2 regions of the Desulfosalsimonas propionicica genome follow, and region 2 is predicted to be linked to the other one. Evidence: riboswitches for the same ligand, from Rfam matches in the RefSeq annotation. Region 2 holds a riboswitch; the other holds the start of a gene.
What was found. A riboswitch is a leader RNA that binds a small molecule or an ion and turns the genes downstream of it on or off. The one in region 2 is predicted to bind cobalamin.

Region 1 (7,463 bases), on a different contig from region 2:
CATTATTACGTTCAGGCAGATGACGGCACCATGTATCTTGTTAATCTGGACGGTGAAATCGAGTATTGGAGGATAAACGATGCAAACGACAATATGAAAGTTGATAGTGTCTATGAACTGGAAAAGGCGAGTGATCCGCCTTCTGAAATTGTCACCGGTCGCAGCTATAATGAGGAGCGGGTCAATTTTGGCAACTGGTATTCATTTTACCGAAAAAGGGAGTTGACAGCAAAAAATGCGGTTGCCAACGTAATAGATGATGTGCAGGGCGTCTATATCGGTATACTAACGATCCATAAACGGCTTGAACAGCATGCCCTTCCCATTCAGGTGGATCTCGATGGCACCCTGTATGAGGAAGCAGAAAGCCTTCTGGGATCTCTTTACACGCTGGATTCAAGCGGCGGTACTCCTCTGCGAACAGGTTTGAAACAGCTGGGAGAATATTTCAGCGGAAGCGGCGGGGGGCTCAGACCTTCGTCAATTTCTTCAATGCCGGCCTATGTAAGCGGTTACATGTCTGAAGACAGCTACCCGTATTTTACAGAGGACAAGGGCGGAGCATGCCAGCAGGCATTCAGCATTGCCATGACAGACGGGTACTGGAACGGAAGCAATCCGTCTATTGGAAATGAAGACGGAAATGACGACACTGATTTTGACGGGGATCCGTTCGGGGACTCATATTATAACACCCTTGCAGATGTTGCCATGAAATATTACGAAGACGATCTGAACCCAGACCTTTCCGATGTAGTACCCACGCGAAACTGGGATCAGGCCGCCCACCAGCATATGATTACCTATTCAGTGTCTTTTGGCGTAACCGGAACCATTGACCGCAGTGTATATCCTGAATGCGGGAGGGGGGGCTCCTGTCCTTACTGGCCAAATCCCGGAGATTCAGAGCAGAACAAGATCGATGATCTGTATCATGCAGCGGTAAACGGACGCGGAAAATACATTAACGCCAGTAATCCCCAGGAATTAATAGATGCCATGGGCGAGATGATGGAGGATATAGAGTCCAGGCTTGGATCGGCTGCTTCTGTTGCCACCAATTCTGTCCAGCGTACTGTTGGCACCACCATTTATCAGGGGATTTACAACACCGATAACTGGCACGGAGATGTCATGGCCAAAGAGGTAGAACTGGAAAGCGGGTCTGTCGGGTCCACAATCTGGAGTGCGAGTTTGGAGCTCGAAGAAGTATCATGGGACAGCCGGGAAATAATTACTTATGACGGTACCAGCGGAGTTCCGTTTCGATACGGACAATCCGGGGTTCCTTATGAAGAAAATCTTGTAAACTACCTGCGGGGAGATCCGTCAAATAATGTTTCAAACGGAGGTACATACAGAACCCGGGCCAGCAAGCTCGGTGACGTGGTGCATTCTTCCCCTGAGTATTATAATGGTGTTGTCTACGTTGGAGCCAACAACGGTATGCTCCATGTCTTTGACGCAGAAACCGGAGAAGAAAAGTTCGCTTACATCCCCAAGATTCTTATTGATAAGGGGAGTCTGCCTGGTCTGGCTTCAACAGATTACAGCCACCAGTTTTATGTGGACGGGGCTCCCTTTGTGCGAAAGATCAGCGATACCACAACTTTGCTTGTCGGCGGGCTTCGCAAGGGCGGCAAGGGCTATTTCGGTCTCAACGTGAGCGATTCGGATGCAATAAGTGAGGTCAGCGCAGCAGATCTTGTGAAATGGGAATATGCAGCTGACAGCAACGGAGATGGGGTTGTTGATGACAGCGACCTGGGCTATTCCTACAGCTCCGGTTATATTGTAAAAACCAGGGCAGCCGGATGGGTGGTGATATTCGGAAACGGCTACGGCAGTGAAAATGAAAGCGCAGTATTGTATATTCTGGATGTAGACGATGAAACCGGTGCACTATTGTCGGTTACAAAGATAGATACCGGTGCAGTCGGCTGCAACGGGCTGTCATCTCCGGCCATAACGGACGTGAATTCAGATGGGTATGCCGATTACGTGTATGCCGGCGATTTGAAAGGCAATCTCTGGAAATTTGATTTGACGGATACTAACGGAGACGATCTATACGAGATAAGTGACTGGAAGATCGCATACGGGACGGAAACGAATCCAGAACCCCTTATAAAGGTCAGCAATGACAGCGGAGGCCAGCCCATTACCGTGGAGCCGGACGTTATGCGGATGGGCTGCGAACCGGGGCAGGAAGGATATTTCGTGGTTTTTGGAACCGGACAGTATATTGCAATGACAGATTTTGAAAATACCGATCAACAAAGTTTTTACGGGGTTTGGGACTGGCAGGACGCCTGGCCTGAAGATGAACAGGCCTCCAGATATCTGGGAGAATTTACGGCAACAGCTGCTAATCCTGTCCTTTCAAACGCGCCTGACAACGCGGACAGTTTAACGCTGCTTGAGCAGACCGCAAGTGCTGCCGGAAGCGATTGGCGTATGTTTTCTGATAATTCAATTAGTTATTTTACTCCTACTGAAGGGGATATAGACAGTGAAACCGATCATGCCGGGTGGTATTTCAATCTGCTTGATGAGCGCGCCCGGGTTATACGGGATCCCTCGCTTCGTTCGGGCTCCGCACGGGATTCCGGGATTGTGAACTTTATTTCGTCTATTCCGTCAGAATCCCCATGCGATGCAGGCGGATATTCCTGGCTGTACAGGGTCAGCGCATGCAGCGGCGGCCGCTCAAACAACCCCCAGTTTGACACCACCGGGGATAATAAAGTCAATAAAGACGACGATGCAGAAAAAAGCGGCAAATCTTTTGACCAGATGATCTATACTCCCACTTCTATAGGGGATATGGATTATCTTACCGATTCCACAGGTGATATACAGGAAGAGGCATCTTCAGAGCGGCCGGAGGGAATGGTCTACTGGCGTATACTTCAATAATTCTTTTTTCATTCAATCGAAAGGATACAGTTTTATGTATGCTGCAATAAAGCCTATAGCCAAAAAGATTGTTTTTTATTCTTGCATTCTTGCATTTGCTGTTATCCTCGGATTTCCTTGCAGCAATGCGAGTGCACAAAACGACAGGACAGATGTCAAAATAGAACGGATTCGTCCTGCTCCCAATTACAATTCGTCTGAAACGGACTTTTCAAAAACAACCAGAAAATATTTTGATGTTATCGGCCCGCTTGACTATAAATTCGATACAAGAATCGTGGTTGGAGACAGGAATTTTAACATTGCCGGTAATAAAGCAAGGACAACAGGAGTCAGAGAGGGCGACTATGTGGGTGTGCGGTTTAACGATGAGGGGGAGGTAATAGAGGTAAAAAGACTTAAACGCCCATCCCGAAGGTGACCTTCCGGGACTATTCAGGTGGTTTGCTGCTTGTTGCCAAGTATTATAAGGATATTATTATGAAAATTTTCGTATATATTATTTTGGTTATGCCTGTTTTATTTTTATGGAGCCTCCCTGTTGAGGCAGAATATTATCAGTATAAAGATGAAAACGGAAAGTTGCATTACACGGATGATATTTCCCAGATACCGGAACACAGCAGCGAAACCCTGAAAAAATTTGATTCGGTTTCTTCACGCCCTGAGAGCACACGGCCGGAGAGCAGAAAAAGAAATCAGTCACAGAACAGACATGCCTCGGGGGAGACCTGGGACGGGAAATTAGAAAATACCGCGAAACAACTGGATAGCGAAAGAGAAAAATTACAGCAGACTTACCAAGAACTGCAAAATGAAAAACAGGAACTAAAGCAGAAATCAACTGATGACATGACCAAAAGTGAACGAAATGCCCATGCCCGGAAGATTCGTGAGCTCAATTCCAGGATAAGACGCTATAACGAGCAGGAAAAGGCGTTCAGCGAAAAAATCAAGCGCTTAAACGGCCGTATAAATGATAAAGAGGATAATGCCGGGCAGAGGTAGGAAGAAGTTTTTTTCCACCATCATTGATCCGGAAGAAGGGGTTTTTCCGCAATACGATTTCCCGGTATTGACATCATCCCAAATCACAACTTTTCGCATTAGATGGGGGCATGCTTTTGGAGTTATTCCAAAAAAATTTCCCTGAAAGAAATCGATACTGCACTGCTTGTGGAAACGGTTGTAAAATACGGGGATGTGGATGACATCAAACTGCCTTTCAACCATTACAATGAAGCTGATCTCAAAGAGATCTGGCTCCGGCGCCTTGTACCTGACGAGCGCTTTAAAAAATTAAATTTTTATCTGGCCAGAATTTTTTTTAACACAGATCTTGACCGGTTCAAGCAGGGAATAAAAGGTTATGACAGGGCAGCCAAATTGCGAATGCTTGCTTTGCCAGACTAAAAGAACAGCCATGTGGCTGACCCACATATGAAAGAAAAGCAGACCAACTGGCATCAGTGGCAGGACTGGGTGGCTCAGGCAGGAAAAGGGCTTGGACTCGTTCTGGATGATTATAAAATCGGGAATTTGGAACGATTTGCCGAAGAACTGCTTGAAGCCGGAGAGCGTTTGAATCTCACTAGTGTGGAGGATCCTCTGGAAATTGCCGAAAACCTGATGCTCGATTCCATGGTGCCGGCAAAATTTATTGCATCCGGGGCCAGGGTGCTGGACCTGGGAACCGGGGCGGGCATTCCCGGTATTCCCATGAAAATCGCGTTTCCGGAGCTGGATTTAACCCTGATTGACAGCCGGCGCAAACGGATCAGCTTTGTGGGGTATGCTATCCGGCGCCTGGGGCTTGAAAACATCTGCGCCCGGCATGTGCGGGCCGAGGATCTGGCAGGGGAAGATCAAAAGTTTGACGTGGTGGTCAGCCGGGCTGTGACTTCCCTGGCAGAGCTCATGAATCTGGCCGCGCCGCTGCTAAAACCCGGCGGCGTGCTCATGGCCATGAAGGGCAGGGGGTATGAGACTGAGCTGGAAGACGCCGGGCTTGGCAAGCAAGTAGGGGAAGGCGGCCGGGTGAGGCTGGAGAAATATCGGTTGCCTGGGCTGGGCATTGACCGGGTGGTGGTGATGGTCAAAGCTGATTTGTAATTTCTTCTTGACTTTTCCTGTTATGTTTCATTAACATATGCGCAACATATCATTTCAGGTGCCTTACAAAGGCTGAAAAGGGAACCTCGTTAAAATCGGGGACGGGCCCGCCGCTGTAATTGGGGACGAAAGTCGCAAAAAGCCACTTTTTCAAAAAAAGAAAGGGGAAGGCGCGGCAACTCGGATGATCCAAAAGTCAGAAGACCTGCCTGAATGAGAAAATAGCCTCCGGGATATGCGCGGACCAGAAAACCCGGCGGCTGCATGTATCTGAGGATAAAAAAGGGACATCCCCGGATCGATGAAAATATCGGTCCGGGGATTTTTTTTGGGCTTGGGACGGAACTTGCAACCAAAATGAGCAGAAGGAGAAACTGCGATGAAAGGAAAGATGGTTTGCCTGGCATGTATTCTTGGCATGTTATGGCCCCTGTCAGGTATGGCACAAGAAACGGGTGGCAGCAGTGATCTCTCCGCGATGAGACTGGAAGAGGTTGTGGTTACAGGGCAACGCATTGAGGAACCTTTGCAGGAGGTCGATGCCAGTGTAACGGTTTTAAATGAAGAGGATATCCAAATGTCTTCAGCCACGAACCTGGGAGATTTACTGGCAGAAGAAAATATCGGACATATTTACAAGACACCCGGGAATCAAATTGCCATTGGAATTCGGGGGTTCCGGGGTGATTCAATGGGTAGTGACCTGGACAGCAAAGTATTGGTATTGTTAAACGGCCGCAGAAGCGGAACCTCCAACGTGGCTACAATCATGACAGAAAATATCGAGAGAGTGGAAATCATACGCGGCCCCGCATCTGTTCAATACGGCTCTACAGCCATCGGAGGTGTGATTAATGTGATCACAAAACAGGGAAAAGACAATCCGGCTTTTTTTGCAAAAGGCACGCTTGGCAGTTTTGGCTATCAGGAAAGCAAGGCTGGTTTCTCCGGAAAAAGTGGAAATTTTGACTTTTCCGGTGCCGCAAGCATTAGCAGCATGGATGATTATGATACTGCAGAAGATGAAAAATACAAAAACACCGGCTATGATGAAAAGAAAAATATCAGCTTAAACCTTGGCTATGAGTTTTTGCCTGAAAACCGGATAGGCCTTATGTATACAAGCCATGAGGCAGACAAAGTCGGCAGTCCAGATATGTTAAGTCAAAATGATCCGGATGACTACGTGGACAATCTGAATGAGTCTATCGACTTAATATACGAGGGGACCGCAAGGAATGGAATCTTTTCCTGGAAAACACGGTATTTCACAGGTGATGATGAATATAATTTTTATGATATTCCGACCAATACTGATAATTTTGAAAGAAAGACTGATTTTCAGGGCGCCCAAGCTCAGCTTACCTGGGATCCAGGAAAATATACCATAACATCCGGTGTTGATTGGATCAATTATGAAACCAGTCAGAACGCCCCCCAAAAAACTGAGTTTGACAATCCGGCATATTTTATCCTTGGCAAAGCGAGGTATTTTGAAGACCGCCTCACCATAACCGGAGGACTCCGCTACGATGATTACGAAGTTGAAGTGAAAAAAGGGGAGGGCGGAAAAGAGGATGAAGACAATATAAGTCCCAGGGTTGGGCTATCCTGGTTTTTTATGGACAACCTTAAGGTTCGTGCCAATTACGGACAAGGGTTCAGAATGCCTTCTGCAAGAGAGCTGGCAGGCGATTATGATATTGAGTACTATGGGTTTGCATATCCTTATAAAGGAAACCCGGACCTGGATCCGGAAAAAAGCCATACATACGAGGCCGGGTTGGACTGGTATTATCATGCCTTTGATCTTTCTCTGACATATTTTTACACTGATTTTAAAGATAAGATTGAAACAAAAACGGATATGCAAACATTCATTACCACTTGGGAAAATATTGGAGATGCTACTGTTGCTGGATTTGAAGGCAATTTTTCTTATGATCTGGCTACACTATGGGATTTGGCCTGGAAAATCCGACCATATGTTAATTTTACTTACCTAACAGAATATGAGGATGATGAAACTGGTGAAGATCTCCCTCATGTATCAAACCTGCTTATTTCATACGGTATTTCTGTTTCTGACAATGACGGTTTTTCCATGCGGTTAAACATTGCCCACACCGGTGATCAGGATGTTGAATATCCGGTCCCTCGTGAAAAAAACAAGTTTAGTGTTGCCAATTTTACCATTGAAAAACGGTTGGCTGACTTTAATCACGCCGGAAACCTTTCCTTGAGGGGTGAAATAGACAACCTTTTTAACAGGGACTATTCCTATACTGATGGCTATCCAATGCCAGGACGCAATTTTGCATTAAGTCTTAAATACACTTACTAAAATCAATTTTCTCCTCGGCTTTACCATGAAGCTGTAGGCGGTACGCGCGGGGCCGCCATCCCCGGGCTTGCCAAAAAATGCAGGGGAA
Region 2 (7,463 bases):
CACTTCGTGCATTGATCCTGCAGCATCGACAACTCTTGCTGTTTTTTCCCGCTCTGATGTCAGGGCCTGGATTTTTTTTTGACTGGTTTCAATCATATAGAAAGACGCAGCAAGCCCCATGCTGATGAACCATGCCACAAGCATACCGCTCAGATACTGTTCAGCCAAAAATGAAACCGCCAGGACCGTTACCACCAGAAAATCCGCAGAGACCCGCCGGGTTTTGAAAAGCGCAGACAAAAAGGCCTTCAGGTACATCAGAGAGCAAACGGCGTAAAACACAAGCCCCGGCCATAGAAGCACCGGCATTCCGGTCCGGTTGTAGGCGCTGATAAAGGCGACAGCGATCAGCGCAATGATTGCTCTCAAGAGAAAAATTTTGGCGCTCATTTGTTATTCCAAATTCCTTGTCAAGTTTAGTGCCGAATTTTTGGGGCTTGGTTTATACCGCTCCTGGCCCTTGTTTTACCGCGTTCTGCAACAAAAAAGCGCAACCAGACCCATGTGGCCTTGTATCGTCAGTTGCGCTTTCACTTTCCTGGTGCTATTGAAAGTCGAAGTTCGTAAAGGTAACCTTTATTTATTAGAATAATCTATTGAAGCAAGTATTTTCGAATTAATATGGCAAAAAAATTTTGTCAACCCTTTTCAGGTTTCGGGCAGTCGCCCCTTGGAAGGGCGGCTGCTTGGGAGCCCTGGCGTGTGCGCCCGATGAATGATGAATTCGCGCCTGCATCCTGCGAGCTTTTTATTTGGTTTCTAAAATTGGGCCCTGGCTTGTCCCCTGATGATTTTGGCCGGCATATTCCCTGCTCAAAGAGCCGGTAAAATCCAGTATATACTTAAATCCCTTTCCGGCCAGCACCTGCGGCAAGAGATCGGGGGCGTTTTCCGGGGCAGCAATGCCCTGGATCAATGTTGCCGGAATCCGTTGATGGGCATCCAGAAAGCTCACGGCGCGCTGCATATCCGCAGGTGCCAATCCGTAGCTGCCTGAGATTGTAATCTCATGGTAGTGGATCAGGTCAATCAGATCGGTCTCAATGGTTGCGTTTTTTGTCAGGCCGCTGAAAAACAGGAAATGGCCGCCTTTTCGCAGTTTTTTCAATCCGTCGGCAAAGGCTTGGATATCCGGGCAGGCATTGATGACAGCATCAAAGCCGCTTTCGCGGGTATGGGTCGCGCATGCTATTGTGGTGGCCTTTAAAAAGGGGTGCGCAGCCTGGATTTTTTCCTTGTTTTTTTCAATTATCATGGGTTTGCCCCCGGCCGCCTGAATGACGAGGCCGGCCAAAAGCCCCATGGTGCCGCCGCCGTAAATCAAAAAGCGAGGGTTTTTCTTTACAGGGAAGTTTGCCAGGGCATGGAAAATACAGCCCATTGGCTCGGCAAAACAGGAAATGGCCGGATCCAGGGTTTCGGGAACAGGGATCAGGCTGTGCGCAGGGGCGATGATTTCGTCGGCAAAACCGCCGTCCCTGTGAAATCCCAGAATTTGTAGATGTTCACACCGGTTTTCCCGTCCTGCCCGGCAGTGCACACATGTGCCGCAGCTGATACCCGGCCATATGACGTAACGGTTTCCCCGGTTGTCGGCAACCGCCATTTCATGGCCGGGCACCCGGGGCAGGATCAGATCCCGGTGCCCCTGGTCCCACATCTTTGCATCTGTCCGGCATATGGCGCAGTAAAGCACCCGAAGGCGTATCTCGCCTTTGCCGCTTTTTTCCAGTTTGTTGTTGTTTTGGATTTCCAGGCATCTGCGGTCGGTCAACACTATCCTCATAGCCCCTCCTCTGCGGCAATCATCCCTTTGCTTGCAGGGCTGTTGCTATTCAATCCATTTCTCCAGGGTTTGCAGTCCTGTTTCCGGGTCCCGGTTCTGAGCGGCAACCCAGGCCCGCAAGGTGGCCAATGCGTCCCCGCTTTCCATGGCATTGGCGGCGATTTCCAGGCCGTCATCAATGCCTGAGACCATGTCCGCGGCATAGAAAATCAGTGCGGCATTGAGCATGACCGCTTCTTTACGGAGACTGTTTTCCTTGTTGCGCATAAGGCGGACAAAGCGGCGGGTCTCTGTGTCCATGTTGCCTGAAGGCGCCAGATCCCCGGGATCGCCTTTGCCCAGGCCGTATGTCTGCGGATAAAGGGTAAAGGTTTCAATTTCGCCGGATTCAAGAAGCCTTGCACAAAAAGTGGGCCCGATTACCGAGGCTTCATCCATTCCGGTCTGCTCAGGGGCTGCGCCGTCTGCTGCCCCGTGGACAACAATGGCTTTTTGGTAGCCGATGGCTTTCATTACCCGGATGACCGGCAGGATCATCTCCCGGTCATACACGCCCCGCAAACCCGTTGCGGGCATGGCCGGGTTGGCCAGCGATGCTGCAATATTGAGGGTGGAGCCAAAGTGGATCATAGACAGAATCCGGCCCAGGGCGCCGGGATGAACAGTGGCGCTCATGCCGTTGAAAAGGCCGATACCGGCGTTTTCAATGCTTCTCGCCACCATTTCGGCCGGGCATTCGACATCCACGCCAAGGGCCTCGGCCATATCCACTGTTCCGCAGCTTGAAGTAATGGACCGGGAGCCGTGCCGGGCCATGCAAATGCCTCGTGCGGCTGCGGCCACGGCTGCTGCCGTACTGATATTAAAGGTCTTGAAAGTGTCCATGCCGGTGCCGCTGTTTTCAACCGGCAGCAGGCCGGGGCTAAGGGGAATTTTGACCGTGTCCAGTTGATAGATGGCATCCCAGGCGCCGGCGATTTCCGCCTCTGTTTCGCCTTTTGTCCTAAGGGCGGCAAGAAAAGCGCCCTGCTGCATTTGGGTGGTGGAATCGTTTAAAACAGTGGCAAAAGCCTGTTCAGCTTCTTTGCGGGAAAGGTTTTCACGGCGGGTCAGCCGGGAAATGAGGGCACCGAATTCGTGATGGATTGCTGCTGTCACAAAACACCTCCTGATAAATGTTATCAGAAGGATTTGATCCAGCAAAAATCCTTAACTTCCGTCAGGGCAGGCTTTCCGGCTTACGGATCTTCCTTGAACCGCGCCTTCCCCCCAGGCAGTGACTTCCTGAAAGTGGCCTTATGCGGTTGTTGTCCCCGGATCACGGCAACGGCTGGCATGCGATGGACTTGCACCATCTTTCCTTTTACCCGGAAGCTGCCCGCCAAATCTTCTGCAGGTATCTCCCGGCACCCTGACAGGTACACTTTTTTTTAATGCATGCCCGGATCTGTTGTCAACAGCGTTTTTATTGTCATAAAATACCGCGTGACACCAGACGCCCTGAAATATGTCTGCCTGTTTATTTCAGCAGGGGATCACGCCCGGGATACCGCAAAGTTTATTGCTGTCCACACAGAAGACCTTTATCCGGCGACAGGGCCAATGTCCCGCTGTAAGACCACGTCAAAGGACATTATTACAGTTGAAGTCCAATTGATGCAGTGGCTCAGCGCCGGAAGGCCAGCAGGGCGTAGAAGGCGTCCGGGTCCCGCCACAGTATTTCCGTTTGTGAAAACCCGGATTCCCCGGCGATTTCTTCCAGCATGGGGATATGCTCCTGCCGGCCATGATCAGACCAGTGACGGCAGAGCATCTCTTTCTCATCAGGGGTCAGTTCCGGCCAGTTCCGGCAGGCAAGGGAGATGCGCTCCAGGAACCCGGCCCGGTTTTCTGTTTCCAGGAGCACGGGGTCGTGGCATATAACGGCTCCTGCCGGGGACAAAAGCGTGAAGGCTTGTTGAAAGAATAACCGCTTTTGTTCCTGAGGCAGATGATGGAGGAAAAGACCGAGCCAGATCACATCCATGGGGGCCTGAATGCTGTGCAGGGCCTCGGTGTAATCCGCACAGATGAGATGCCATGTACAGGACAGTCGCTGATACAGATGGGACCGGGCTTGCCCGAGAACCTGCGGCGAATTGTCGATACCGATGTATTCAGAAACAGGATGGTCTTCCAGAATCAGCGAGATATCATCTGCGTCCCCGCACCCGATATCCAGGATCCGGGGACAAGGTGCGCATTTCTTTGTCAGGATTTCCCTGAGCCCCTGATACGCCTCTGTATGGCACATCCGGTTGGCTTTTTTGGCTTTTTCAAACACAGACCATTTTTCAAATCCGGCTTTCACCTCATGCTGTTTCATTTTTTCTGGCCTTTTCAGACTTGCATTTATTGTTTATCCCGCTGACACACCATATGCGGCAAAATTTGAAATGCCCGGTTCAGGTTGTTGTCTGTACAGCCCCGGGGACTGTGCCCTTGCCCGCTATGAGAACAAAATGGTCATGGGCGTCGTTGATCTTCTCAATATCAAGACCCGCCCGGTTTAACATCTGCTGCAATTCCTGCTGATCCGGCATCATGTCCCGGGCCACAGCCGTTCCCGCCTTACGGTGCAGGTCATTGATCTCATTGCTGCCAATCAGGTGCAGGATCATCAGCCTTCCGCCGGGACGCAGGCACCCGGCCATGATTTTGGCGGCTTGTTGCGGGTCGTCAAAATGGGGAAAGACCTGGTGACAAAAAACCAGATCCACTTCCTCCCCGGGCAAAATGCAGGCTTCCATGGCCGCGCAGCGCAGATGTACATTGGGCAATTTTCCCACCTTGCGGTGAGCCTTTTGTACCATTTTGGAGCTGATGTCCATGGCCAGAATCCGGCCCTGCGGACCCACCTGTTCGGCCAGGATACGGGTCAAACGGCCGGTGCCGCATCCGGGCTCAAGCACGGTCTGTCCGTGCAGGCTTGGAAGGGATTGGATTGCCTGCCGGATCCTGGCTTTTTCTTCGGGCGAGTATTCCAGCGCAGCCCACGGGGATTCCGCATGGGCGTCAAAAAATTCCGCCTTGGCTGTATTGAGTTTATATTCCCGGCCGTGGCCGCTTGAAGTCTGCAACATGATTACCTCCGGTTTCTTCGAATGAACGGGGCTTTTGACCCAAGGGGACCGTAATCTTTGACCATATGTTCATGTACAGGCGCCCCGATCAGAAAAGTGTATATTTCGTCTGCCTTTTCAGATAGATCCACGTCGGCAAAGGGCTCCGGGTGCATGATTTTGCCAACAGCATAGGCATCACACAGCACCGTGCCGATATTGGTCGTATACCAGTTAAACGGGTGCAGCATATAAACTCGATCCCGGGCAAAAGCCGCCAGGGCATTATAAATTCCGGGATTTTTTTTGTAGGCCCTGGCGGCCAGAGCCAGCCCCCCTCCGTCGATAAAGATTGTTCCGGGATTCAGCTTGAGAAGCGTCTCCTTGTTGGTAAACACATGGGTTCTTTGCCGCGCGTCCATGTCCCTGGCAATATTGTCCACCAATACCCAGTCAAACGGGGCGTATTTCTGTTCCGTGCTTTCAAGCCCCTGCACCCCCCGGTATCCGATACCGCCCACGTATGCCTCTGGCTTTTTCGGGGCAGTGCTTTGTTTTGCCCGGGCCAGCAAGTCGCTTTGCGCATCCAGGATATATTGGGTCACTGACGCCGCCCGTTGTTTTCGGTCCAGGATCCGGCCGGCCAGATCCAGGGAGTCAAAAACCGTGGGGTCAAAGGTGGCAAAAGCGCCATAACTCAGAACGACTACAGGAATGTCCAGAACGGACTGTACTTCTTCAGCCAAAGACCCGTCCATGTAGGTCACAAAAATGAGTTCAGGGTCCAGCCTGACAATCACTTCCATATCCGGTTTTTGATTGATGCTGGCCGGTCCTCCGGGTCCGCATACCGGAAGGTCGTGGAGTCCGGGGTTGGCCAGCCAATACGGACGTCCCCGGGGATGCTGTTTTTCCAGGGATTCCACCCCGACAACGTTGTCCAGGGCCCGGAGATAAACGATGAGACGCAATGTCCCCGGCCCCAGGCATATGATTCGTTCCGGATCACGGGGCACGGTTACCGACCGGCCGGACATATCGGTTACAGTAAGTGTGTCGGCCATAAGCGGCGAAACCATCAATAATGCGCACAACGTGCATATACAAATCAGTATCCGGTTCATGATGCCAATCTCCAGTCAATCATCGCCTCCGGCGGGAACCTTTTGTCCCCCGCCGGAAAGCGATGATAAGTAAGAAATTCAGAATGTAAATTCGCTCCGAATGCCGGCGGTAATGCCCGGCATGGGGTAACCCGCCCGCAGTTCATAGTCCTGGTCGGTAAGATTGTTGACATAGCCTTTAAGGGTAAAGTCGGTATATCCGAGATGAAACGTATGCTGCGCACCGATATCCACCGTGATCACGTCACCCAGTATCTGATCCTGCTTGCTTTGCCGCTCATCGATGTATTTTGCGTTGAGCGATACCCTGCCGCCTTTCCAGAGCCTGTAATGCAGTCCCGTCTTGACGGTGTTTTGCGGCTGGTTCTCCATAAAGTAATGGGTCCCTTTGGAGTCAAAAGGATGATCATCATGGGACCAGTTTTTCCATGAATAGTTGAGGTAGCCGCTTAAGCCGTTGGACAGGCTTTTGCTGAGTTCGAGTTCAAAACCGTAGAGTTCCACGTCAATGTTGTAGACCTGTGCGCTTGGTTCGCCAGAGATATAGTTGTGTTGCTGATAGTCCGAAATATCCATGTAATACGCAGCTGCGCGGAACTTGGTGTCAAAGCGCAATTTTTTTATAAACCCGGTTTCATATGTCCAGGATGTTTCGGTCTCAAGTTCCGGGTTTGCCGCCATATAAGCTTCTGTGGACGCACCCTGCGCCCATCTCCAGAGGTCTCAGATTCAAGGCGTGCGCATTTCACGGCTCACGGAGGCATAAAGGGACAGGTCCGGATTCAGTTCATAATTCAGGCGGGCCTTGGGACACCACTCCTTTTCAACCCGGCGATATTCATATTTTGCCTGTTCTTCAGGACTGAGCTGATAAAATATGCCCCATCCGGGGAATCCCGCCTGATAGGCATCGCTGCGGAATTCATAGTAACGGGTCCCCCAGGTAAGGGTCAGAGCCGGTGAGATGGTCCAGGCATCCTGGAAATAGGCGGACAGGATTTCATAAAAATCCTCGTTGTCATCATCTCCCTGGGCCCGGTATTCTCCTCCAATGGAGAAGGAATGGTTCTGTGCCAGGTCGCAGTCGAGGTATTTGATATAGACGCCTGTATTTAATTCTTCAGTCCCCGGTTGTTTATTTTGTTCTCCGCTTGCATTGTAATAAAATCTGTCGCGTTCGGATTGATGCTGATAGATTTGGGCTTCAAGATCACCGGGGCCGAGGGGTTGCTCAAAAAGCAGGCTGTATTCATTGGTTGTTTTTTCCCAGTAGGAATCTCCGCCGGCATAGGCTTTGCCCTCATAATCGTGGGTAAAGGTGTCGATTTCATCGGCACGCACCACCGGATAGTCCGGGTCGTAGTTACTGGCCGGATCATCCGGATCATTTATCACTGCATAGCCGGTCTGGTTATCAACATAATCCCAGCCGGCCGTCAGGGTCCCATGAGT

Region 1: it holds a riboswitch for cobalamin, as region 2 does, so the genes downstream of both, HNR65_RS04720 (TonB-dependent receptor plug domain-containing protein) here and trpD (anthranilate phosphoribosyltransferase) in region 2, are expected to answer to the same signal.

Annotation. Positions count from the first base shown of each region.
Region 1 covers NZ_JACDUS010000002.1:297,529-304,991, forward strand. The annotation lists gene HNR65_RS04700 (PilC/PilY family type IV pilus protein) at 1-2,919, shown strand, start outside; gene HNR65_RS04705 (hypothetical protein) at 2,954-3,340, shown strand; gene HNR65_RS04710 (DUF4124 domain-containing protein) at 3,400-3,927, shown strand; gene rsmG (16S rRNA (guanine(527)-N(7))-methyltransferase RsmG) at 4,360-5,031, shown strand; cobalamin riboswitch at 5,071-5,258, shown strand; gene HNR65_RS04720 (TonB-dependent receptor plug domain-containing protein) at 5,411-7,375, shown strand.
Region 2 covers NZ_JACDUS010000007.1:7,515-14,977, forward strand. The annotation lists gene HNR65_RS11960 (heavy metal translocating P-type ATPase) at 1-390, opposite strand, end outside; gene HNR65_RS11965 (alcohol dehydrogenase catalytic domain-containing protein) at 749-1,786, opposite strand; gene trpD (anthranilate phosphoribosyltransferase) at 1,832-2,944, opposite strand; cobalamin riboswitch at 2,993-3,215, opposite strand; gene HNR65_RS11975 (class I SAM-dependent methyltransferase) at 3,453-4,151, opposite strand; gene HNR65_RS11980 (class I SAM-dependent methyltransferase) at 4,231-4,908, opposite strand; gene HNR65_RS11985 (ABC transporter substrate-binding protein) at 4,911-6,011, opposite strand; gene HNR65_RS18030 (TonB-dependent receptor, PUIUD motif-type) at 6,090-7,463, opposite strand, start outside.